Regions from separate parts of the Cryobacterium sp. TMT2-42-4 genome, predicted to be linked through region 1. Evidence: predicted binding sites of a transcription regulator. Region 1 holds the regulator's gene; the other holds the start of a gene.
The links. The regulator LexA, encoded in region 1, represses DNA repair genes until DNA is damaged. The targets are predictions, from matches to a motif close to TCGAACANNTGTTCGA.

Region 1 (11,589 bases):
CTGATTGAGCGGCACCACCTCGAGCAGCCCGAGTTCGAAGCCTACAGCCACCCAGTCCACCGTCTCGAGAACGATGCGCGCCTGGAACGCGGGCCGGCGCCAGGCGCTCCCATGACGGTAGAGGTGCCACGACCCCTCCATTTTCAGGTGAGAGTGGATGCTGGCCTCCCCCACGCGCATCAGCAGGTGCTTCCCGCGACTGAGAACCTCGTGCACGATCTGCCCGGTCAGGTCGACGGTGGCGAACGCCGGCACCCGCACGTCGCAGCGGGTGAGCCGGGCGCCGTGCAGGGCCTGGTCGAGGTTCCACGCGGTGCGGTAGACGGTGTCACCCTCAGGCATGCAGCTTCACTCCCCGCGGGGTGACGCCGAATCCGGCCGCGAGCAGGGCGGTGCCCACCGCTGTTCCGATCACGAACACGCCGTTGACGGTCTCCACGCCGAGCTTCGGAACCCGCCCCGCGGTGACCGTGCCGGCAAGGGTCGCGGCGGCGAGGGTCAGGACCGCAGTCGGTTCGCAATGTTCGACGGCGGGTTCACGGTTCCCGTCGGCACCGTTCCCGGCCGCTCCGTTCCCGGCCGCTCCGTTCCCGGCCGCTCCGTCGAACGCGAGCACGGTCTTGCCGCCGCGTTCGACGTAGAGCACCAGGGCCCCATCGACGAGCACGACCAGCGCGCCGGCCTTCCGTCCGGGGCGGTGCCCGGTGCCCTCGGGCAGCGGAGGCCAGGGCAACACGGAGCCGTAGGGGTTGGCCGGGTCGGTAGCGGCGAGGGTGATCGCCTCCGGTTTCGGATGCTGTGCCTCGGCGACGTAGGAGCGCAGCCGGTCGATCGTGCCGACCGTGGCGAACTGGGCGGCCCCGAGACCCTCGATGAAGTAGCCGCGCCGGCACCGCCCCATCTCCTCGAAGCCGCTGAGGGTGCGGTAGACGAGGGCGAAGCCGCCCGTCACGCCCTCCCCCATCACCGCGCCCCGGGTGACGATGCCGTAGCGTTCGAGCAGGGTTTCGCCAAGGGCGTGCGCCCGGCGGGTGGGCGAGTCATCGGCGACCGGAACGATCGACCAGCGCCCGGAGACGGTCGGTGGCCCGGTGCGGGACGGGAGGGTGCCACGCGCGGGGATGCGGCCGCCGTGCAGCCGGGCTCGCGGGGTGGCCCGGCGGGTGCTGTGCGCCGCGCGCCCGCCGGAGAGCAGGGCGCGTACGGGGGCGAAGGTGTCGTTGCCCACCAGTCCAGCCCAGACCAGGTCCCAGAGGGCGGCGGCGAGGCCGGCGTCGTCCTGGCTGCCGACGGCATCCGCGAGTTGACGGAAGAAGAAGGCCCCGCCGCCGGCCAGGGTGGTCAGAATCTCCTGCTGGAGCGCAGTCGTCTCCAGCGGGGTGGGCAGCGGCAGGGTGAGCGGCGCGGTGTCGCGCAGGTGCAGGCTGATCCAGCCGTCATTACCGGCCAGCGTGCCGGCGCCGGCCCAGAGCACCTCGCCCGTGTTGGTGAGCTCGTCGAGCATGCCCGGCCGGTAGTCTGCGACGCGGGAGGGCAGCACAAGCGTCTCCCAGGCGGATGCCGGGATGCGCGCCCCCTCCAACTGTTCGATCACGGATGCGACCCCGTCGATCCCGCGCAGGCGCCCGCCCACATGCTGCCAGGCCGGCAGGAACCGGCCCATTGTGACCTGGTCGACCGGCTCGACCTCGTGCCGGAGCGCGGCCAGGGAGCGGCGGCGCAGGCGCCTCAGCACCTCGGCGTCGCACCACTCGCTGCCGGTGCCGTGCGGCCGGAACTCGCCCTCGAGGAGGCGGCGGGCCCCGGCCAGGCGCCGGAGGGCGACGAGCGCCACGGCCGGGCCGAGCCCGAAGCGCGCGGCCACGTCGGTGAGAGTGAACGGGCCGTGGGTGCGTGCGTACCGGCTGACCAGGTCGCCGAGCGGGTCCGGCACCGGCTCGGTGAACACGGCCGGGACCCCCTGCGGCAGGGGGACGCCGAGGGCGTCGCGAAGCCGGGCGGCGTCTTCGATGGCCGCCCACCACTGCTGCCCGGCGAAACCGACCGGGATGATGCGCCGCGCGTCGAAAAGCACCTGCAGGCCCTCGGCGGCGCCCGGTGACACGGCGGGGTCGAGGCGGGCGGCCACCTCCGCCGTGGTGAGCGGACCGAGGCCGCGGAGCAGGTCCGCGATGCCCTCGACTCCGCGCGCCTTCCGGTCGGCCGGCAGCCGCTGCAGTTCCAGGTCGGTCTGCAGGATCACGGCCGGGTCGAGCAGCTCGCGCAGCTCCACCCGACCGAGCAACTCGGCCAGCAGGCTGGAATCGAGCGAGAGGGCGGTGGCGCGCCGCTCGGCGAGCGGGGAATCTCCCTCGTACATGAACGCGGCCACGTAGCCGAAGAGGAGGGTGCTCGCGAACGGGCTCGCGGCATCCGTCTGGGTCTCGACCAGGCGCAGGGCGCGACTGTCGATGCGGCGGGTGAGGGCCAGGAGAGCGGGCAGATCGTAGACGTCCTGCAGGCACTCGCGCACGGTTTCGAGGATGATCGGGAAGGTCGGAAAGGTGCGGGCCACGTCGAGCAGCTGCGCGGCCTTCTGGCGCTGCTGCCAGAGCGGCGACCGCCGACCCGGGTTGTAGCGCGGGAGCAGCAGGGCCCGCGCGGCGCACTCGCGGAACCGGGCGGCGAACAGAGCCGACCCGCCGACTTCGTCGGTGACCATCTGTTCGAGCTCGGTCGGGTCGAAGACAAAGAGGGAGCTTCCGGGTGGGTCGGACTCGGTGTCGGGGATGCGCACGACGATGCCGTCGTCACTGGCCACGCAGGCCCCGTCGAGCCCGTAGCGCTCCCGCACCCGGGCGCCCACGGCGAGGGCCCAGGGCGCGTGCACCTGCAGGCCGAACGGGGAGTGCAGCACCACCCGCCAGTCGCCGAGCTCGTCTCGGAACCGCTCGACGAGGAGGGTGCGGTCGGTCGGGACCTGACCGGTCGCGGCGCGCTGCTCGGCGAGGAAGGCCAGGAGGTTGTCGACGGCGCGCTCGTCGAGGCCGCCGGCCCGGCAGCGCACCCGGGCCTCCGGGTCGGGGAGCGCCGAGACCTCGCGCAGGAACGCGCCGATCGCCTCACCGAGCTCGGCGGGCCGGCCGAGGCCGTCGCCCTTCCAGAACGGCAGCCGCCCCGGTTCACCGAAGGCGGGCAGCACGAGCACCCGGTCGTGGGTGATCTCCTGGATACGCCAGCTCGTCGTGCCGAGGGCGAAGACATCGCCGACCCGGGACTCGTAGACCATCTCCTCGTCGAGCTCCCCCACCCGGCGGCCGGTGGCCTGGTCGCCGCCGACCATGAAGACGCCGAACAGGCCGCGGTCGGGGATCGTGCCGCCACTGGTCACCGCGAGCCGTTGCGCGCCCGGGCGCCCGGTGAGGATGCCCGTCTCCCGGTCCCAGACGATGCGGGGGCGCAGCTCGGCGAACTGGTCGGAGGGATACCGGCCGGCAAGCAGGTCGAGGGTGGCCTCGTAGGCCGACCGCGGGAGGGCGTGGAAGGGGGCGCTGCGGCGCACGGTGTCGAACCACTCCTCCGCGTGGATGGGTTCAAGGGCGGTCGCCGCCACGGTCTGCTGGGCGAGGATGTCGAGCGGGTTGGACGGCACCTGCAGTGATTCGATCAGTCCGGCGGCCATGCGCTCGGCGGCAACGGCCGCATGGATGAGATCGGCCCGGTGCTTGGGGAAGATCACGCCCCGGGAGACCTCCCCCACCTGGTGCCCGGCCCGGCCGATCCGCTGCAGCCCGCTGGCCACGGACGGCGGCGATTCCACCTGCACGACCAGGTCGACGGCGCCCATGTCGATGCCGAGTTCGAGGCTGGACGTCGCCACCACGCAGCGCAGCCGCCCGGCTTTGAGGTCGTCTTCGATCAGTGCGCGCTGCTCCTTGCTGACGGAGCCGTGGTGCGCGCGGGCAAGCAGCGGCTCGGCCCCGGCGCTCTGGCCGCTGGCGCCCATGAGCGCGGCCGGCGGGCCGGGTGCCGCAGTGCCGACGGGCACGAGGGCAGGCATCCGCTCGGTCATCACGGCCGGCATCGCGGGCACGGGCTCGTCCTCGAGGCGTTGGGCGTAGATCTCGTTGAAGCGCGCGGTCAGCCGTTCGGCCAGCCGGCGGGAGTTGGCGAACACGATCGAGGAGGTGTGCGCCAGCACCTCGTCGACGATTGCCTCTTCCACATGCGGCCAGATGGACCCGGTCTGTGGGGCGGCGGCGGCCGTCGAACCCTCCCGCACCGGTGCCGGGCCGACCTGGCTCATGTCGTCGACGGGAACGACCACGCTGAGGTCGAATCGTTTGGTCGACACCGGTGCGACGATCTCTACCGGTGCGGAACCTCCAAGGAACCGGGCGACCTCGGCGGCCGGTCGCACGGTAGCCGACAGTCCGATTCGCTGGGCCGGGCGGGCGAGCAGGTCGTCGAGCCGTTCCAGTGAGACGGCCAGGTGCGCGCCGCGCTTGCTCGCCGCGACCGCGTGCACCTCGTCGATGATGACCGTGTCCACGGCGCGCAGCGATTCCCGCGCCGCCGAGGTGAGCATGAGGAACAGCGATTCTGGCGTGGTGATCAGGATGTCCGGCGGCGTTTTGACCAGGCTTCGGCGTTCCGTGGCCGGGGTGTCCCCCGACCGCACGCCGACGGTCACCCGGGGCGGGGCGAACCCGAGGCGCTCGGCAGCCTGGACGATGCCCACCAGCGGGGCCCGCAGGTTGCGTTCCACGTCGACGCCCAGCGCCTTGAGCGGCGAGATGTAGAGCACGCGGGTTCCCGGCGCGGTGAACCGGTCAGGACGCGCCGAGGCTTCCGAGACATCTGCGGCCTCTACAGTATCCGCGGCCAGGCGGTCGATGGCCCAGAGGAACGCGGCGAGGGTCTTACCTGATCCGGTGGGGGCCACCACCAGCGCGTGTGAGCCCCGAGAGATGGCGTCCCACGCCCCGAGCTGGGCCTCGGTGGGTGCGGCGAAGGCCTGCGCGAACCAGGCGCGGGTGGCCGGGGTGAATCGGTGCAGAACCTCGTTCATACGACTATCCTCGTCGATCCGCCTGAGCCGGGCCACTCGAACCAATTCGACGGAGATTATGAATCTAAACCGGGGTTTCCCGGACATCCAGAACCGATTTGGCCACAATCTCCGTCGTATTCGTTCGTGGCGGACGCGGGGGCGGAGCGCGGAACGCGGGGCCCGGAACCGCCGACGATGGAAGAGACCGCCTAGGCGGAGGGCAGCAGCTGCACGGTGAGAGAGTCCACCTGGGTGGCGATGACGTCGCTCGATGACCAGCGGGCCGCGAGCCGGGCGAGGGTCGCGTCGAGCTCGGTGCGGGTCAGGCCATCCATGAGCTCGAGACGTACAATCAGTTCCGGTCCGGCGAGGCGGGCGGCCGGGTCGCCGGGGGCCAGTTCAACCCCGAGCACACTCAGTTCGGTGGCCACGGAGTCGGCGAAGGCATCCGCGACGTCGCGACTGGCATAGCTGGGGGTCCAGGGCAGGGACTGGGCGATGGCCCACAGGGCCGGGCGCCGCACCACGAACTCGGTGGGCGCGGTCGGATCGAGCACGACCAGATCGGTGTTCTCCTGAGCCGCGGCCAGCGCGACGCGCACGCCGTCGGCCGGGACCGGCCGGGCCTGCGTGTTCCACGCCGTCATCGCAGCGACCGAGGTGAACACGGGAAGCACCGTGCGTCCGTCGGGCCCGGCCACGGTGATGATCGACAGTTCCTGGGTCTTGTCGACGCGGAGGCCGGCCTCGGTGGTGCCCGATTGGCCGAGTTCGGTCACCAGGGGAACGAGCAGCCGCGAGCCACGGATGGCGTCGACCACCGTCTCTTCGCCGGCCTCCCGAGCCTGGAAGCGGCGCACGGCCGCCAGGAGCGGCTCGGGCGCGAGCCCGTCGTCGTCGCTGTGCATGTTGGGCTCAAACTGTCGTCCCTCCCACGGCTGCCCGGCGGAGTCTCCCCCTCCGGGTCCGCCGGGAAGGCCGGTGGAGCCGAGGTTACGCGCCCGCGACATCCAGCGCCTCGCCCAGGGTGAACGCCCCCGCGTAGAGGGCTTTTCCGACGATCGCGCCCTCGAGTCCGAGCGGCACGAGTTCGCGCAATGCGCGGAGGTCGTCGAGGCTGGAGATGCCGCCGGAGGCGACGACCGGTCGATCGGTGCGCTCCATCATCTGGCGGAGCAGGTCGATGTTGGGGCCTTGCAGTGTGCCGTCCTTGGTCACATCGGTGACGACGTAGCGCGAGCAGCCAGCCTCCTCGAGACGGGCGAGCACCTCCCAGAGGTCCCCTCCCTCCCTGGTCCAGCCGCGGGCGGCGAGGGTGGTTCCGCGCACGTCGAGCCCGACGGCGACGGCGTCCCCGTGCCGGGCGATGACCTGCGCCGCCCACTCCGGGTTCTCCAGTGCCGCGGTGCCCAGGTTGATCCGGCTGACGCCCGCGTTCAGGGCCGCGTCCAGCGACGCGTCGTCGCGGATCCCGCCGGAGAGCTCGATCTTCACGCCCGTGACCTCGCGGATCACGGTGCGGATGACATCCGTGTTGTTGCCGCGACCGAAGGCCGCGTCGAGGTCGACGAGGTGGATCCACTCGGCGCCCTGGCGGGCCCAGTCAAGTGCCGCGTCGACGGGGTCGCCGTAGTTGGTCTCGGTGCCGGCTTCGCCCTGGGTCAAGCGAACGGCCTTGCCGTCGGCCACATCCACGGCGGGCAGCAGAACGAGACGGAGGGAAGGGGTATTCACAGTCATGGGTGTCCTCGGTTGGGAGTGGTCGCGGCGACCAGGTCAGTCAGGGAAAAGTCACGGTCAGTTCTTGACGGTGCCGAGCCAGTTATGGAGCAGACGGATGCCTGCCTCACCGGATTTCTCCGGGTGGAACTGGGTGGCGGTAAGCGGTCCGTTCTCGATGGCGGCCAGGAAAGGTTGTCCGTGCTCGGACCAGGTGAGAATCGGCTTCGGGAACGGCGGCATGACGTCGAGGGACCATTCCTGGGCGGCGTAGGAGTGCACGAAGTAGAAGCGCTCCTGCTCAAGGCCATGGAACAGCATCGAGCCCTCCCCCGGCGTGACCGTGTCCCAGCCCATGTGTGGCAGCACCGGCGCCGTCAGCTGCGTCACGGTGCCGGGCCACTCGCCCAGCCCCTCCGTGTCCACGCCGCGTTCGACGCCGTGCTCGAACATGATCTGCATACCCACGCAGATGCCCAGCACCGGGCGTCCGCCCGCGATCCGGCGGTCGATGATCTCGTCGCCGTGCACCGCCTTCAGGGCCTGCATGACGGCGCTGAACGCGCCCACGCCGGGCACGACGAGCCCGTCGGCCTCAAGCGCCTGACGGCGGTCGCTGGTCAGCGTCACCTCGGCCCCGGCAAGTTCGAGTGCCTTGACGGCGGAGTGCACATTTCCGGTGCCGTAGTCGAAGACAACGACGCTGGTCACAGCGCACCCTTGGTCGAGGGCACGCCGGACACCAGGGGGTCGAGCGCCTTCGCCTGGCGGAACGCTCGGGCAAAGGCCTTGAATTCGGCTTCGGCGATGTGGTGGGGGTCGCGGCCGCCCTGCACGGTGACGTGCACCGTGAGGCCACCGTTGAGGGCGATAGCCTCAAATACGTGGCGCACCATGGAGCCGGTGAAGTGGCCGCCGATCAGGTGGAACTCGAAACCGGCCGGCTCGCCCTGGTGCACGAGGTAGGGGCGCCCGGAAATGTCGACGACGGCCTGCACGAGGGCCTCGTCGAGCGGCACGAGGGCGTCACCGTAGCGGGAGATGCCGGATTTGTCCCCGAGAGCCTGCTTGATCGCCTGGCCGAGCAGGATACCGACGTCCTCGACCGTGTGGTGCACATCGATCTCGATATCACCGCGGGCGCGCACGGTGAGGTCGGTCAACGAGTGTTTCGCGAAGGCCGTGAGCAGGTGATCGAAGAACGGGACCGACGTCTGGATGTCCGACTCACCGGTGCCGTCGAGATTGAGCGACAGGTCGATGCTCGACTCGCTGGTCTCGCGCTGCAGGTGGGCAAAACGGGGCGAGGTGGTCGCGAAAGAGAAGCTCATACGGCTAGTTTATTGGCCCGAGCCGTTCACGGCCGCCCAAGCGCCTCGAGAGCGTCGAGGAACGCCGTCGTCTCGGACTCGGTGCCGGCGCTGACCCGCAGGTGGCCCGGGATTCCGACGTCGCGCACGAGGATGCCTTCCGCCAGCAGCGCCTCGAAGGTGGCCCGAGGGTCCTCGACGCCGCCGAACAACACGAAGTTGCTCGCACTGCGCAGCGGAGAGTAGCCAAGCCGGGCCAGTTCGCTCACGATGCGGTCCCGCTGCCCGCGGATGTCGTCGACCATGGCGAGCATCGCGGGCGTGTGGACGAGGGCGGCGACCGCGGCAGCCTGGGTGAGCGCGGACAGGTGGTAGGGCAGACGAACCAGGCGGAGGGCATCCGTCACGGCGGGATCGGCGGCCAGATAGCCGACGCGCACACCCGCGAAGGCGAACGCCTTGCTCATGGTGCGGGACACCAGCAGGCGCTCCCGGCCGGGCAGCAGGCTCAGGGCGGTCGGCGCGTCATCCGTCCCGAACTCGGCGTATGCCTCGTCGACGACGACGATGCCGTCGGTCGCGTCGTAGACGGCCGCGATCGTTTCCAGGGACAGGGGCGTGCCGGTGGGGTTGTTCGGCGAGCAGAGGAAGACGAGGTCAGGGGCAACCCGGTCGACCCACTCCACCGCCGTTGCCGGGGAGAGTTCGAACTCGGCGTCACGACCGCCCGCGATCCAGCGGGTACCGGTGCCGGAGGCGAGCAAAGGGTACATGGAGTAGGTCGGTGCGAAGCCGAGAACGGACCGACCCGGGCCGCCGAAGGCCTGCAGCACTTGCTGAAGAACCTCGTTGGATCCGTTGGCGGCCCAGATGTTCTTTCGAGTGAGGCCGTGACCGAGATATCGGGCGAGGGAATCCCGCAGCTCGGTGAACTCCCGATCGGGGTATCGGTTCACGGTCGTGACCGCCACAGCCAATGCCGCCACGATGTCCTGCGCCACCTCAGCCGGGATGCCGTGGGTGTTCTCGTTCACGTTGAGAGCCACCGGCACGTGCAACTGCGGCGCCCCGTAGGGGGTGAGTCCGCGCAGATTATCGCGAAGGGGCAGATCGTTGAGACTGGTCACTCCCCCCATGTTACCGGGGTGAGACCGGCGGGGACTCGTTGCGGGTAGTTCACAGGTCGTTCGGAAGTGCCAGCCGCTGACCGGGCTGCACGCTGTCGGACGGCAGCTGGTTGAGGCTCACAATCTCGGCGATCACCTCGCGCGGATCGGCCGTGGGCGCAATTGTCTCGGCAAGTTGCCAGAGCGACTGCCCCGACTTGATGGTGACGTAGTCGAAGGCCGTGGCCACGCGACCGACGGTCGAGTTCTCGGCGGCGGCAATGCCTCCGTTGAGGGCGACGGCCAGAGCCACGGCCACGAGCGGAAAGGCAGCCAGGCACGTGAAAACGACGCGACCGCGCCGGGTGAGTCGGAGCCGGGTGCGTCCGGTCGTGATGGGGACGCCTCGTTCAAGTGCAGTGCTCATGTCATACCTCCTGTGAGAAGCCGCATCCGACTCTCGGCCGGGAGAGCCGGATGCGAACTTATGTTCCGAATGTATATTCGATTATTCGAACAATCAAGCTTTTTTCGGTAGTTTCTGAAATATTCATCCCGACCCAATCGAATACATGTTTGTTTAATGGCCTCAACGCGGATACAGTTTCGATTGTTGATTGACACTCAATCAGGCACCCCCGACATTCGCGTGAATCGGCGGCATTCGATGCGTGCCGCCAGCGCATCAATCACAACGAGGAGCGACGAACGTGGCACAGAACACCAGCGGTCCCCGCGACAAGGGCGGCACCAGACGGCGCAAGAGCCTCAGCGAGAAGCAGCTCGCCATCCTTGACGTCATCCAACGCTCGGTCAGCCAACGCGGCTATCCGCCGAGCATGCGGGAGATCGGCGACGCCGTCGGCCTGTCGTCACTGTCGAGCGTCACCCACCAGCTCAACCAGTTGGAACTGAGCGGTTACCTCCGCCGCGACCCGAACCGCCCCCGAGCGCTGGAGGTGCTCATCGAGATTCCGCAGTCGCCCGAAGACACGACGGCCGGAGCCTCGGAAAGTTTCCACACCGGAGTGCAGGTCGGCGACGCCGCCATGGTTCCGCTCGTCGGTCGCATCGCCGCCGGCATCCCGATCACCGCCGAACAGCAGATCGACGAGATTTTCCCGCTGCCCCGCCAGCTGGTGGGGAAGGGCGACCTGTTCATGCTCAAGGTGTCGGGCGAATCGATGATCGACGCCGCCATCATGGACGGCGACTGGGTCGTCGTGCGGCAGCAGAAGACCGCCGAAAACGGTGAAATCGTTGCTGCCATGCTCGACAACGAGGCAACCGTCAAGGTCTTCCGCCAGCGCGACGGGCACACCTGGCTACTGCCCCGCAACACCAACTTCGAACCCATCGTCGGCGATCACGCCGAGATTCTGGGGAAGGTTGTGGCCGTGCTGCGGTCGGTTTAGGGCAACAGCACTGAAGTTCATTAGCACTTCAGGCCGACTCTTGGTCTCGACGGTTTCGACCAACGTCGTGGTGACGCGCGTGTGTTGAGTCGCCATGGTTGTTTCGGTCGGGCCTTATGGGCCGGGTCTTGTGGGCCGGGTCTTGTGGGCCGGGCACGAACACTGGTTTTGGTGTCGTGCCCGGCTTTTGTGTGGGTGGAGGCAGGGTCAGGCGGAAACGGAGGAGGTCAGGCGGGCGCGGAGGATGCGGGTCGCAGCGAGCATGTTGTGCAGGGACTGGACGGTTTCGGCGTAGCCGCGGGTTTTGAGGCCGCAGTCGGGGTTCACCCAGAGCCGGATGGCCGGGATGGCCGCCGCGGCGCGCTCGAGCAGGTCGGTGAGTTCGGCCACGCTCGGCACACGCGGCGAGTGGATGTCCCACACTCCCGGGCCGATACCGTGATCGAAGCCCTGGGACCGGATATCGCCCACCACCTCCATGCGGGAGCGTGCCGCCTCGATGCTGGTCACATCCGCGTCCAGGTTGCGGATCGCGTCGATGACCACCCCGAACTCCGAGTAGCAGAGGTGGGTGTGGATCTGGGTGGCCGCGGCCGCACCGGCCGTCGCCAGGCGGAAGGACCCCACCGACCAGTCGAGGTATTCCGCCTGGTCCTTCTGCTTCAGCGGCAGCAGCTCCCGCAGCGCGGGCTCGTCGACCTGGACGATCTGAATGCCGGCCGTCTCCAGGTCGGCGATCTCGTCCCGCAGGGCCAGGGCCACCTGCCTGGCCGTCTCGCCGAGCGGCTGGTCGTCGCGCACGAACGACCACGCGAGGATCGTGACCGGACCGGTGAGCATCCCCTTGACGGGCTTGGGCGTCAGACCCTGCGTGAACGCTGACCACTCGACCGTGATGGGCCGCGGTCGGGACACGTCACCCCAGAGGATCGACGGGCGCACGCACCGGCTGCCGTAGGACTGCACCCAACCGTTCTCGGTGACCGCGAATCCGTCAAGGTTCTCGG
Region 2 (11,589 bases), on a different contig from region 1:
GGCGGCCGCCGGGACGCCTCGGTGCAGGCCCAGATCGCCGCTCGCGAGCCGGCTGCGGCCGGCGCACTGAGTCGCTGAGTCGCGTCGCCCTATTGTGCTGGATGCCCCCAGTTCAGGTGTCAACGCGTGCAAGTTGCACAGTCTGAGGTCGAATTCAGCTAGCTTCAAGTTCATGTCCCTCCGTTGGGGGTCAACCTTTCGTCGTTGAACGGATTGGATGATGCACGTGAACTCACGAAATCGGCATTTCTCACCCTGGGACCTCGACCCCCGGCCGCCGCGCGCACTGCGCCGGGCCACCGCGGTGGCCCTGACCGTCGGGCTGGTGGCTACCGCGGCCCTCGTCGGCGGCACCGTCGCAGCCGGCGCCGCACCGCAGCAGGCTCCGCTGGCGGCCATCGAAAAGCCGGCCACCGCGTTCGAGGCCGGCCGCTACGTCGTCACGCTGGCCGCCAGCGCGGTCGCCGCCTACTCCGGCGGCGTCGCCGGTTTCGACGCCACCAAGCCGGCCCCGGGCCGGCAGCTCGACGCGAGATCGAAGAACGCGACCGCCTACGCCGCGCACCTCGCGGCCGAGCAGAGAAAGGTCGCCGCGGCCGCCGGGGTGAGCGTCAGCGTCTCCTACACGACCGCACTCAACGGATTCGCCGCCGACCTCACCGCGGCCCAGGCCGCCGCGCTCTCCGCGAACCGAGAGGTTCTCGCCATCGAAAGGGACGCGATCCGCCGGGTCACGGCGCAGTCCTCGACCGACTTCCTCGGGCTCGGTGATGCCGCCGGCGCCGGCGGCGTCTGGGACGCGGTCGGCGGCGTTGACGCGGCCGGCGCCGGCGTCGTCGTCGGTATCATCGACACCGGCATCGCCCCGGAGAACGGCTCCTTCGCCGGCGACCCCCTCGGCACCGACTCCGGCGACGCTCCGTTTCGCACGGCCGACGGCGGCATCCGCTTCGGCAAGTCCGACGGCGGCACCTTCACCGGCGCCTGCATCGTGGGTGTGCAGTTCACCGCGGACGACTGCAGCACCAAAATCGTCGGTGCCCGGTACTACGTCGACGGGTTCGGCGCCTCCAGGATCGGCGCCGAAGGCGTCGGCGAGTACCTTTCGCCGCGCGACGGCGACGGCCACGGCTCACACACCGGCGGCACCGCAGCCGGCAACCACGCCGTCGCCGCGTCGGTCGGTGGCATCGACTTCGGCACCATCTCGGGCGTTGCGCCCGGGGCGAAGATCGCCGCGTACAAAGTCTGCTGGTCCGGCCCCGACCCGGTCAGCCAGGACGACGACGGATGCGCCACCAGCGACCTCCTCTCGGCGATCGACCAGGCCACGGCCGACGGTGTCGACGTGATCAACTTCTCGATCGGCGGCGGTGCGGCCCAGACCACGGTTTCCGCCACCGACGTCGCCTTCCTGGGCGCGGCATCCGCCGGCATCTTCGTGGCGGCGTCGGCCGGTAACGCCGGTCCCGACGCCTCCACGCTCGATAACGCGTCGCCGTGGATCACCACCGTGGCGGCCAGCACCATTCCGAGCTACGAGGCCACCGCCACCCTCGGCAGCGGCCTGGGCTATGGCGGCGGCTCGATCACGGTCCCCGCCGTCGGCGTGACCGGTGCGCTGGTGCGCGGTGACCTCGTCGCCGCCCGGCGCGGAACAGACCCCTTGCTCTGCGGGCCGAACTCGCTCGACCCGGCCAAGGTGACCGGCACGGTCGTGTTCTGTCAGCGCGGCGTCTATGACCGGGTCGCCAAGTCCGTCGAGGTGAAGCGTGCCGGGGGTATCGGCATGGTGCTGGTGAACAAGACGGCCAGCTCGCTCGACCTCGACCAGCACGCGGTGCCGACGGTGCACCTCAACGCCGAAGCGTTCGTGACGGCCTTCGCCTACGCAGGCACCGCCGGGGCGACCGTGACCCTCACGCCGGGCAACGCGCTCGGGACCACTCCGCCCGCCCCGCAGGTCGCCGGGTTCTCCTCGCGCGGACCGGTACTTGCCGACGGCAGTGACATCATCAAGCCGGACGTCTCGGCGCCCGGGGTCGCGATTCTCGCCGGCGGTGCCAACGCCGCGGGTGCGGCAGGCACGTACCAGTTCCTGTCCGGAACGTCGATGTCGTCGCCGCACGTGGCGGGCCTTGCTGCCCTCTACCTGGGCCAGACGCCGAGCGCGAGCCCGGCCGAGGTGAAATCGGCCTTCATGACCACCGCCTACGACACGGTCGCCGGCTCCGGCGCTGCCGTGACCGACCCGTTCCTGCAGGGCGCCGGCCACGTCGACCCGACGAAGTTCTTCACGCCGGGGCTCGTCTACCTGAACGGGGAGAGCGACTGGATGTCCTATATCAAGGGCGCCGGCTACACCGGGGGCGGCCTGGACGCCGTCACCGCGGTCGACCCGTCGAACCTCAACCTGGCCTCGATCGGCATCGGTTCGCTCACCCGGCCGGAGACGATCACCCGCACGGTGACGTCGACCCAGGCAGGCACTTTCGACGCCTCGGTGTCCGGACTCGCCGGCATCGACGTGACGATCGAGCCGTCCACGCTGACCTTCGGCGCGGCAGGGGAGACTCAGTCCTACAGGGCGACGTTCTCCCGAACGGATGCGCCCGTCGACACGTTCGCGACCGGCTCGCTCAGCTGGACCAGTGGCGCGACCGTCGTGCACAGCCCGGTGGCGGTCAAGCCCGTCACCCTCGAGTCGCCGATCGCCGCCGACGGAACCGGTCTGGCCGGCTCCGTCGGCATCCGCGTGACGCCCGGCACGACCGCCGACATCCCCCTGGCGACCGACGGCCTCGCGGCCGGCGTGCTGCTCAAGGAGAAGAAGGGCGGCCCGGGCAAGGCCTACACCGGAACGGGGCTCCCCGGAACGGAGATCGTCTTCACCGTGCAGGTTCCGGCGGGAACGGTGGTGCAGCGCTTCGACCTTGATTCACTGACCGACGCCGCCGACCTTGACCTGGTGGTCAACCGATTGAGCGGCAAGGGCGGCACGCCGATCGAAGGCTGGCAGTCGGCCACGGCGGCGACGGACGAACACGTCGATCTGCTGAACCCGACGGCCGGGTACTACCAGGTTGTCGCGTCGGTCTTCAGTGGCACCGACCGGTACGACCTGACCACCTTCACGGTCGCTCCGGGTGCCGGCGCCGGAGCGTTCACCGTTGCCCCGAACCCTCTCCCGGGAGTGCAGGGCGTTGAAGCGACCTACACGGCCTCGTGGAGTGGTCTGGCCGCGGGCACGGATTACCTCGGGCTGGTGCGCTACGGCGACACTGGCTTCTCGACGGTCGTGGCGGTGGAGAACTAGCGGCCGCCAGGTTCGTCGGCGAGGGCGGACTCGCCCGCCGCGTCCGGCGTCGAATTCGTCAGGGGTGCGGTTCTGGGCGGGCGGCGGACGGACACCGACCGAAGGCTTACCCTGAGCTAATGCGATTCGCACGAATGCGCCGAGGCGGCGAGCCCCCCGGCGTGAGCCGGCCGCGGCTGTCCCGAGAGGTCTACGTGCTCGGCGTGATCGCGTTCTTCGTGATGGTGGGCTTCGGTGTCGTCGTGCCGGTGCTGCCCGTCTACGTGCGCAGCTTCGGGGTCGGCTACCTGGAAATCGGCGCCGTCGTCTCCGCGTTCGCGCTGATGCGCTTCGTCTCCAGCCCGTTCACCGGGCGCCTGATCGACTGGGCCGGCGAACGCGTGATCCTGGCCTCCGGCATCGGGATCGTCGCCGTTTCCAGCGGGCTGGTCGGCGTGGCCCAGAACTATCCGCAGCTGCTGCTCCTGCGCGGGGCCGGCGGCGTCGGTTCGGCCATGTTCACGGTGGCGGCCATGACTCTCCTGCTCGGCTCCACGGCACCGGGATTCCGGGCCAGGGCCATCGGGTTCTACCAGGGTGGGTTCCTGCTCGGCGGGATGGCCGGCCCCGCGCTCGGCGGACTCCTCGCCACGATCTCGCTCACCGCACCGTTCTTCTTCTACGCCGCGACGCTCGCCGTTGCCGGCATCCTCGGGCTCGTGCTGCTGCGCCCGGTGCGGGGTGGGGTCGTCGCCGCGGCCGGCCCGGTGCCCGAGCGCATCCCGCTCCGAACGGTGCTGCGGGACACCCGGTTCCGCGCGGCGTGCATCGCCAACTTCTCCACCGGCTGGAACTCGTTCGGCGTGCGCAACGCGCTGATCCCCGTGCTGGTCGTCGAGGTGCTGCGGGGTCCGACCGCCTGGACCGGCATCGCCTTCGCCTTCGCGGCCGTCGCGCAGACGGTGGCACTCGCGCCGGCCGCGCGGTTCGTCGACATCGTGGGCCGCCGCCCGGCCATCATCGGGGCATTCCTGGTCGCCGGACTCACCATCCTCGCGGTCCCGTTCGCGCCGAACATCATCGTGCTCACCGCACTTCTCTGCCTCTACGGCGTGGCCTCGGCGTTCATGGGCACCGCTCCGGCCGCATCCGTCGGCGATGCGGCCGGGGCCGGCGGCGGACGCCCCGTGTCGGTCTTCTCGATGTTCTCCGACCTGGGTGCCATCGTCGGCCCGCTCGCCGCCGGGTTCCTCGTCGACAGCGTCTCCTACCCGGTGGCCTTCGGCGTCGGCGCCCTGCTGTTCTTCGCAACCTCCGCCTACGCGCTGCGGATGCCGCGGCAGGCCCGCCCGGCATAGTCCGGCCGAGGGATTGGCTCGGAGCTGACTTCGAAAATTCTTGCACAGAAAGTGACGAACTCTCGACCATACGTGCGTCATGGGCTAAAATCGGAACATGACCAACCTCGCGGAAGACCTCAGGCAGGCGGCCGACGCCGTGGCCCTGCTGGGATCCTCGAGCGCAGATCTTGCTGCCTGCCTGATGACGAAGCGCTGGCCGGTCAGAAGCGAATCGCGTCGGCCCGCCGTCTCCTTGACACCTATGCCGCCTGGATGGCGGCGACCATCGCCCGCCGGTCCCGGCCGGAACTCGGGCACTCAGGGTTGGCCGCTCAGCAGGGGTTCCTCTCGCCGGAGGCCCTGATCCAGAAGTGGACCGGGTCGTCGAAGGGTGACGCCTACAAGCTGGTGGCCGTCGGCACGATGATGGCCGATGCGGAGGCGGCCGAGAAACTCGTCGAGGAGGCGGTCTCAGCGCTCGATGCCGATGCCGCCGAGGTCGCGGCGTTCGTCGCGACGGTGCCGTGGCAGGCCCCGATCGCCCGGGACGTCACGGCCGGAACCCTTTCCGTCGACGCGGCGGAGTCGATCCGGGCTGGGCTCGGTCAGATCGACGCCGCGGTGACCGCGGAAAAGCTCGCGGCGGCACTCGAAGCCTTGCTGGTCGAGGCGTCGTCGCTGAATGCCGACCAGGTCTTCACACGTGCGAGACGGATGCGCGACACGCTCGCCGAGGCCGGCATCGCCGCCCGGGAGAAGCAGGCCTACGACGACCGCTACCTGCGTGTGTACCGGCTGAACAACGGCAATGTCCGCCTGAACGGGCTCTTCTCGCCGGAAGACGGCGAGGTCGTGCTCTCCACCTTCGACTCCATTACCGCTCCCCGCCGTGGAGGGGTGCGCTTCGTCGACACGGAGCGGGCCGTCTGGGCGAAGAAAATGCAGGACGACCCGCGCAGCAACGAGCAGATCGCCGCGGACTCACTCCTGCAGCTGCTCAAGATCGCCGGCGAGGCCGACCCGGGCCGGGTCTTCGGCGGGCGCCGGCCGTCGGTGCGGGTGATCGTGACCGAGAAAGCGCTCGAGAGCGGTGAGGCGGGTCAGTCGGGTCAGGTGGATCAGTCGGGTCAGACCGAGCAGGTCAACGAGCACGGCCCGGGCAAACCGGCCGCGCACGGGCAGATCGAGGGCAACCCGGTCCCCATCTCCCAGGAGAGCATCGACCGTCTCCTCTGCGAGACCGGCTCCCGCGGCATCACGTTCGACGCCGACGGCCAGATCATCAACGTCGGCCGCGACGAACGACTCTTCACCGAGGCACAGCGGGCCGCGATGGCCGTTCGTGACGGCGGATGCCTCTGGATCGACTGCGACAGACCACCGGCGTGGAGCGAAGCGCACCACATCAACGAATGGTTTAAAGACAACGGGCACACCGACCTCGCCGACGGAGTACTCCTCTGCCACCCGCACCATCTGCTGCTGCACAACCAGCATTGGACGATCATCCGAACCGGCACGCAATATTGGCTCCGGCCACCGGCGGAGGTCGACCCGGAACAGACGCGGATCGCACTGCCGAGCAAGCGGGCGGAGCTGTAGGCAGAGTGTTCGGCCCGTGGTTCCAGGTCTCTGGTCCCTGGTTTCGACAAGCTCAACCACCGGGGCGAACCGGCAGTGCGCCGGCAGTGCTGCGTCGGTGGTTCTAGCGCAGTTCCGCGCGACCGGAGATGACGCCGCTGACCGTGGCCACTAGGGCGAAGACCACCGCGACCAGCGGCAGGCCGAGGTCCCACCAGGCCAGAGCCGCGGCGCCGAAGACGCTGATCTCGATGATGGCCTTGCCGAACGGGTCGAGGCGGAAAACCGCCTTGGGGGAGCGGAACAGCGCCCAGAGCACAATGGCGAAGGCAGGGGCAAGGATGCCCACGAGCAGGCCCGGCCAGGGCAGCGGCCAGGCGGCGAAGCCCCAGATGCCCAGGCTGATGAACGCGAACAATTCGAGCAGGAAGCGCACGATGTCGTTGGGGCTGGTACTGGTCGTCGCGCTCGTATCGGTCACTCGCCCCATCCTACCGAGAGGCGGGAGGCTACCTGAAGATGATGGTGCGGGCGCCGTCCAGCAGAACGCGGTGCTCGGCGAACCAGGTGACCGCCTGGGTCAGGGTGCGGCTCTCCTCGTCCTGTCCGATGGCGACGAGCTCGGCCGGGCTGCGCGAGTGGTCCACCCGCATGACGTTCTGCTCGATGATCGGACCCTCGTCGAGGTCGCCCGTGACGAAGTGGGCCGTCGCCCCGATCAATTTGACCCCGCGGGCGTGCGCCTGCTTGTAGGGGTTGGCGCCCTTGAACCCGGGCAGGAAGGAGTGGTGGATGTTGATGGCGCGGCCTTCCAGCAGCGTGCAGAGTGCGGGGGAGAGGATCTGCATATACCGGGCGAGCACCACCAGCTCGATGTCGTGCTCGGTGATGGCCTCGACGACGCGAGCCTCGAAGGCCGCCTTGCTGGCGGCATCCGTCACCGGACGCGACTCGAACGGCACCCCGTAGAAGCCGACCAGGTCGCGCAGCGTGCCGTGGTTGCTCAGCACCAGCGGAACCTCGATGGGTAGCTGGCCCCCGCGCTGGCGGAAGAGCATGTCGTTGACGCAGTTCCCGGCGGTCGAGGCCAGGATCAGGGTGCGCTTGGGACGCCCGACGACATCGATGACGGATTCCATGGCGTATCTGCGCACGACCGGGGCGAGCTCGTCTTCGAGATCAGCCTGGCTCGCCGCGGATTCCACCTGCAGCCGCATGAAGAACCGGCCGGTGTCGGCGCTGGTGAACTGTTGGCTCTCGGTGATGTTGCCGCGCGCCCGCACGATCGCGCCGCTGACCGCGTGCACGATACCCGGCTGGTCGACGCAGACGAGAGTGATCACCCAATGGTGGCGCGGGTTCGGTGCGAGGGAAGAGGTCATCGGACTAGGTTACCGGCCCCCTGCCGCACACTCCGCCCGTCGGCTAGGCTGTAAAGCGGTCGGCGCAGCACGCCGGCCCCGGGCGCGCACGTCGGCGCGCAGTCGATCCGGACCGGCCCGCGGCACACCCGCGCTGCCCCTGTTCCCGTCTGTGAGCCACAGAGCCATGTCATTCACCGCACCCATCAACCTGCCCTCGCTGGACGCGCTGGACGCGCTGGACGCGCCGCACGCGCCGGAGAGCATCACGGCCGCCGCCCGACCCTTCCCCTGGGTGGGCCTACTCGCCCTGGCCGCCGCCGTCTTCCTCTCCGTCACCTCCGAAATGCTCCCGACGGGCCTTCTGCCCGACATGAGCCGGGCACTCGGGGTCACCGAGGGACAGGTCGGCCTGCTCGTTTCCTGGTTCGCGTTCACCGTGGTGCTCACGAGCACCTCCCTCGCCCACCTCACCCGGCGCCTACCGCGGCACGGCCTGATTGTGCTCGTGCTCGTGGTGCTGGCGATCAGCAATGTGCTCACTGCCATCGCCCCCAACTACGCCTTCATGGTGGGCGGGCGCATCATCGGCGGAATGGCCCACGGCCTGTTCTGGGCCGTCGTCGGCGCCTACGCCGCGCACCTCGTGCCGCGGGAACAGATCGGCCGCGCCGTGGCCATCACCGTCTCGGGCGGCACGCTCGCCTTCGTGTTCGGGGTGCCCATCGCCACCGCCGCCGGGCACCTGCTCGGCTGGCGGCTGTCGTTCCTGACCCTCGCCGCCCTCATGCTGATCGGCGCGGTCGTCGTCTGGCGGTTCCTGCCGCCGGTGTCGCACTATGGTGCTCGCGTGACGGATGCCGCGGCAAGCGATCCGACCGCGGCCGGCACCGCGGGGGCCGCCGCCGCTCATGCCGCCACTGCTATCGCGGAACCGCGTCGCGATCCGACCATGCGCGCCGTGATCCTGCTTTCCGTGATCACCGGCCTGACCATGGTCGGGCACTACACGTTCTACACCTACATCGCCCCGTTCCTGATCGACGAGATGGGCGTGGACTCCGGCGCGGTCGCCCCGCTCCTGTTCGCCTATGGGATTGCCGGCGCGGTCGGCCTGGTGCTCTCCGGCACGGTCTTCGGCCCCCGGCCGCAGCTCGGGCTCGTCATCGGCATCGCCGTGTCGGCGCTGAGCGTGACCGTGCTGGCACTCTTCGCGGCGACGCTGCCGGTTGCCATCACCGCCTTCGTGCTCTGGGGTCTGGCCTTCGGCATGCTGCCGCCGCTGCTGCAGACGCGGCTGCTGCGTACGGCCTCGCTCCGCATCCGCGACACCGCCAGCGCCATCTACACGACCGCGTTCAACGCCGGGATCGGCGGTGGCGCCCTCCTCGGCGCCGCGCTGCTCGGCTCGGCCGGGATGCAGGCCGTGCCGCTGGTCTACGTCGGAATCCTGGCGCTGGCCTTCGTGCTGGTGATCGTCAGCGACGTCGTCGTGCGCCGCCGGGCGGCCTGACCGACGGCGTGCCGATCTGACACGGCTGAGACGACACGATTGAGGGGCGCGGAAGCATCCGCACCCCTCAATCGCGTCGGTTCACCGGCCGCCGATGTACGGGACCGCTGCGAGGATCTCGATCTGGATGCTGACGTTGGTCGGCGTCGTGTACGCGACGGTGTCGCCGACGTGGGTTCCGATGATGGCCTGGCCGATCGGTGAGGACGGGGAGTACACGTCCACCTTCACCTCCGGGTCGAGGGAGACGAGTTCACGCTCGCCAAGGAGGAACACGGTCGCCCGGGTGTCGCCGGAGAGCATCGCGGTGATCCTCATCCCGGGCTCGACCAGGCCGTCGTCCGGTTTGACCGAGGCCTCGGCCTGGCGGAGGGTCGTGCGCAGCTCCCGGATTCGCTCGGTTGTGGCCGCGTTCGGGTTGGGGTCGCTGCCCAGCACAGCGAGCTCCTCGATCAGGAGGGCGAGCGAGCGGGGTGGCAGCCACACCGATTCGGTGGTCATAGGGTTCTCCGTAAATCGCGAGACAATCTGCCGCGCAGTGATCAATCGGCCATGCTAGCCGCCCCGCCTCTCGACACGGGGAAACGGAGATCGGTGGCGTGGCGGCTACTGCTGGTGGTCGGCGTCTTTCTGATCGGCGCCCAGCAGCTGGTCCGACAGCGGGCGGCTGGGGAGGATCGGCACCTGGCCGGTGAAACCCTCACGGGCGGCGGCGATCTCGAGAATACGGCCGCGGCAGGCGTACCAGCCCACGATCAGGAGCGGGATGATGATCACGAGTGAGCTGATGGTGAGCGTGCCGACCGGCCAGTCGAAGGCCATCAGCACGAGCACGGCGACCAGGAAGGCCAGGCTGGCGTACCCCGTATACGGAGCCCCGAACATCCGGAACGCCGGTCGCTGCAGGATGCCGAGCTTCGACCAGGCGTGCAGGCGCAGCTGGCAGAGCACGATCATGCCCCAGGCGCTGATGATGCCGATGGCGGCCATGTTGAGCACGATCTCAAAGGCCTTGTCGGGCACGACGGCGTTCAGGCCGACGCCGAGCAGGGTGACCACGCCGGTGAGCAGGATGCCGCCGAACGGCACGCCGGTCCGGCTCACCTTGCCGGCAAAGCGCGGCGCCGACCCTGCCAGCGCCATCGACCGCAGGATGCGCCCGGTCGAGTACAGGCCCGCGTTGAGCGAGGACAGGGCGGCCGTGAGCACGACCAGGTTCATGATCACGTCGACGCCGCCGACACCGATGGTGCCGAAAAAAGTGACGAACGGGCTTTCGCCGGCCTTGTACGCGGTGTAAGGCAGCAGCAGCGACAGGAGCAGGATCGAGCCCACGTAGAACACGGCGATGCGGATGATGACGGTGTTGATCGCCTTCGGCATCACCTTCTCCGGGTTCTCGGTCTCCCCGGCGGTCGTGCCGACCAGTTCGATCGAGGCGTAGGCGAAGACGACGCCCTGCACCACGAGAACGGATGCGATCAGCCCGTTCGGCAGCCAGCCCCCGTTGTCCCCGATCAGGCTGAAGCCCGCCTCCTGGCCGGGGATCGGAGTGCCGAAGATGACCATCCAGGTGCCGACCAGCAGGAAGGCCACGATGGCAAGCACCTTGATCAGGGCGAACCAGAATTCGAGTTCGCCGAACACGCTCACCGACAGGAGGTTCAGGGAGAGGACGACGGCAAGGGCAGCGAAGGCGTACAGCCACTGCGGCACGTCGCCGAAGGGGGCCCAGTACTTGGCGAAGAAGTTCATGTACAGCGCCACGGCCGTGACGTCGACGATCGCGGTCATCACCCAGTTCAGCCAGTACAGCCAACCGGTGACGAACGCCGTCTTCTCGCCGAAGAACTCGCGGGCGTAGGAGACGAACGAGCCCGACGAGGGGCGGTGCAGCACGAGTTCGCCGAGCGCGCGCAGGATCAGGAACGCAAAGAAACCGCAGATCGCGTACACGAAGACGAGGGAGGGCCCGGCGGTGGCCAGGCGTCCGCCTGCCCCGAGGAACAGGCCGGTGCCGATGGCCCCGCCGATGGCGATCATTTGCACCTGTCGGGCCTTGAGGCCCTTGTGCAGACCCTCGTCCTCGTGCACGATGAGGGCATCCGAGATGTGCTCGAACGGCGTCTCCACGCCCCGACCGTGGTACTCGGGGTGGTCTGGTTTATGGGGGAGTTGAGTCCCCCGGCTTGCACGCGTCATGGGGCTCTTTACGATTAACGGGTTTTGGCCAACCCTAGCGGCCCCCGGACGGGGCTGGCGTCCACGGCCTCCGGTAGACTGTCTTCGACATTCGGACTTCACGAGAGCCGGGAGGCCGCATGGCGACGATCCTCCTGACTTTCGCTGCCCTGTCCGCGCTCACCCCGATCCTCACGCGGTGGCTCTCGACGCGCGTTTTCTACGTCATCGCTTTGCTCCCCGCGACCGCCTTCGGCTACACCCTCTCTCAGACCCGGGCCGTGTCGACCGGCGCAGCGATCACCGAGAGCGTCCCGT

Region 2: E3O18_RS09480 (DUF222 domain-containing protein) is a predicted target of LexA. The motif match lies at 4,716-4,731, and genes of this name have one in related genera.

What each region holds. Positions count from the first base shown of each region.
Region 1 covers NZ_SOFT01000048.1:23,162-34,750, forward strand. The annotation lists gene E3O18_RS15280 (DNA-formamidopyrimidine glycosylase family protein) at 1-342, opposite strand, end outside; gene E3O18_RS15285 (ATP-dependent helicase) at 335-5,050, opposite strand; gene E3O18_RS15290 (SseB family protein) at 5,242-6,042, opposite strand; gene priA (bifunctional 1-(5-phosphoribosyl)-5-((5-phosphoribosylamino)methylideneamino)imidazole-4-carboxamide isomerase/phosphoribosylanthranilate isomerase PriA) at 6,026-6,772, opposite strand; gene hisH (imidazole glycerol phosphate synthase subunit HisH) at 6,830-7,462, opposite strand; gene hisB (imidazoleglycerol-phosphate dehydratase HisB) at 7,459-8,082, opposite strand; gene E3O18_RS15310 (histidinol-phosphate transaminase) at 8,109-9,197, opposite strand; gene E3O18_RS15315 (LysM peptidoglycan-binding domain-containing protein) at 9,238-9,594, opposite strand; gene lexA (transcriptional repressor LexA) at 9,878-10,582, shown strand; gene metE (5-methyltetrahydropteroyltriglutamate--homocysteine S-methyltransferase) at 10,790-11,589, opposite strand, start outside.
Region 2 covers NZ_SOFT01000027.1:41,975-53,563, reverse strand. The annotation lists gene E3O18_RS09495 (heavy metal translocating P-type ATPase) at 1-78, shown strand, start outside; gene E3O18_RS09490 (S8 family serine peptidase) at 227-3,316, shown strand; gene E3O18_RS09485 (MFS transporter) at 3,436-4,653, shown strand; gene E3O18_RS09480 (DUF222 domain-containing protein) at 4,909-6,237, shown strand; gene E3O18_RS09475 (YrdB family protein) at 6,341-6,697, opposite strand; gene E3O18_RS09470 (formyltetrahydrofolate deformylase) at 6,726-7,598, opposite strand; gene E3O18_RS09465 (MFS transporter) at 7,765-9,090, shown strand; gene E3O18_RS09460 (GreA/GreB family elongation factor) at 9,172-9,591, opposite strand; gene E3O18_RS09455 (amino acid permease) at 9,697-11,223, opposite strand; gene E3O18_RS09450 (Na+/H+ antiporter subunit A) at 11,412-11,589, shown strand, end outside.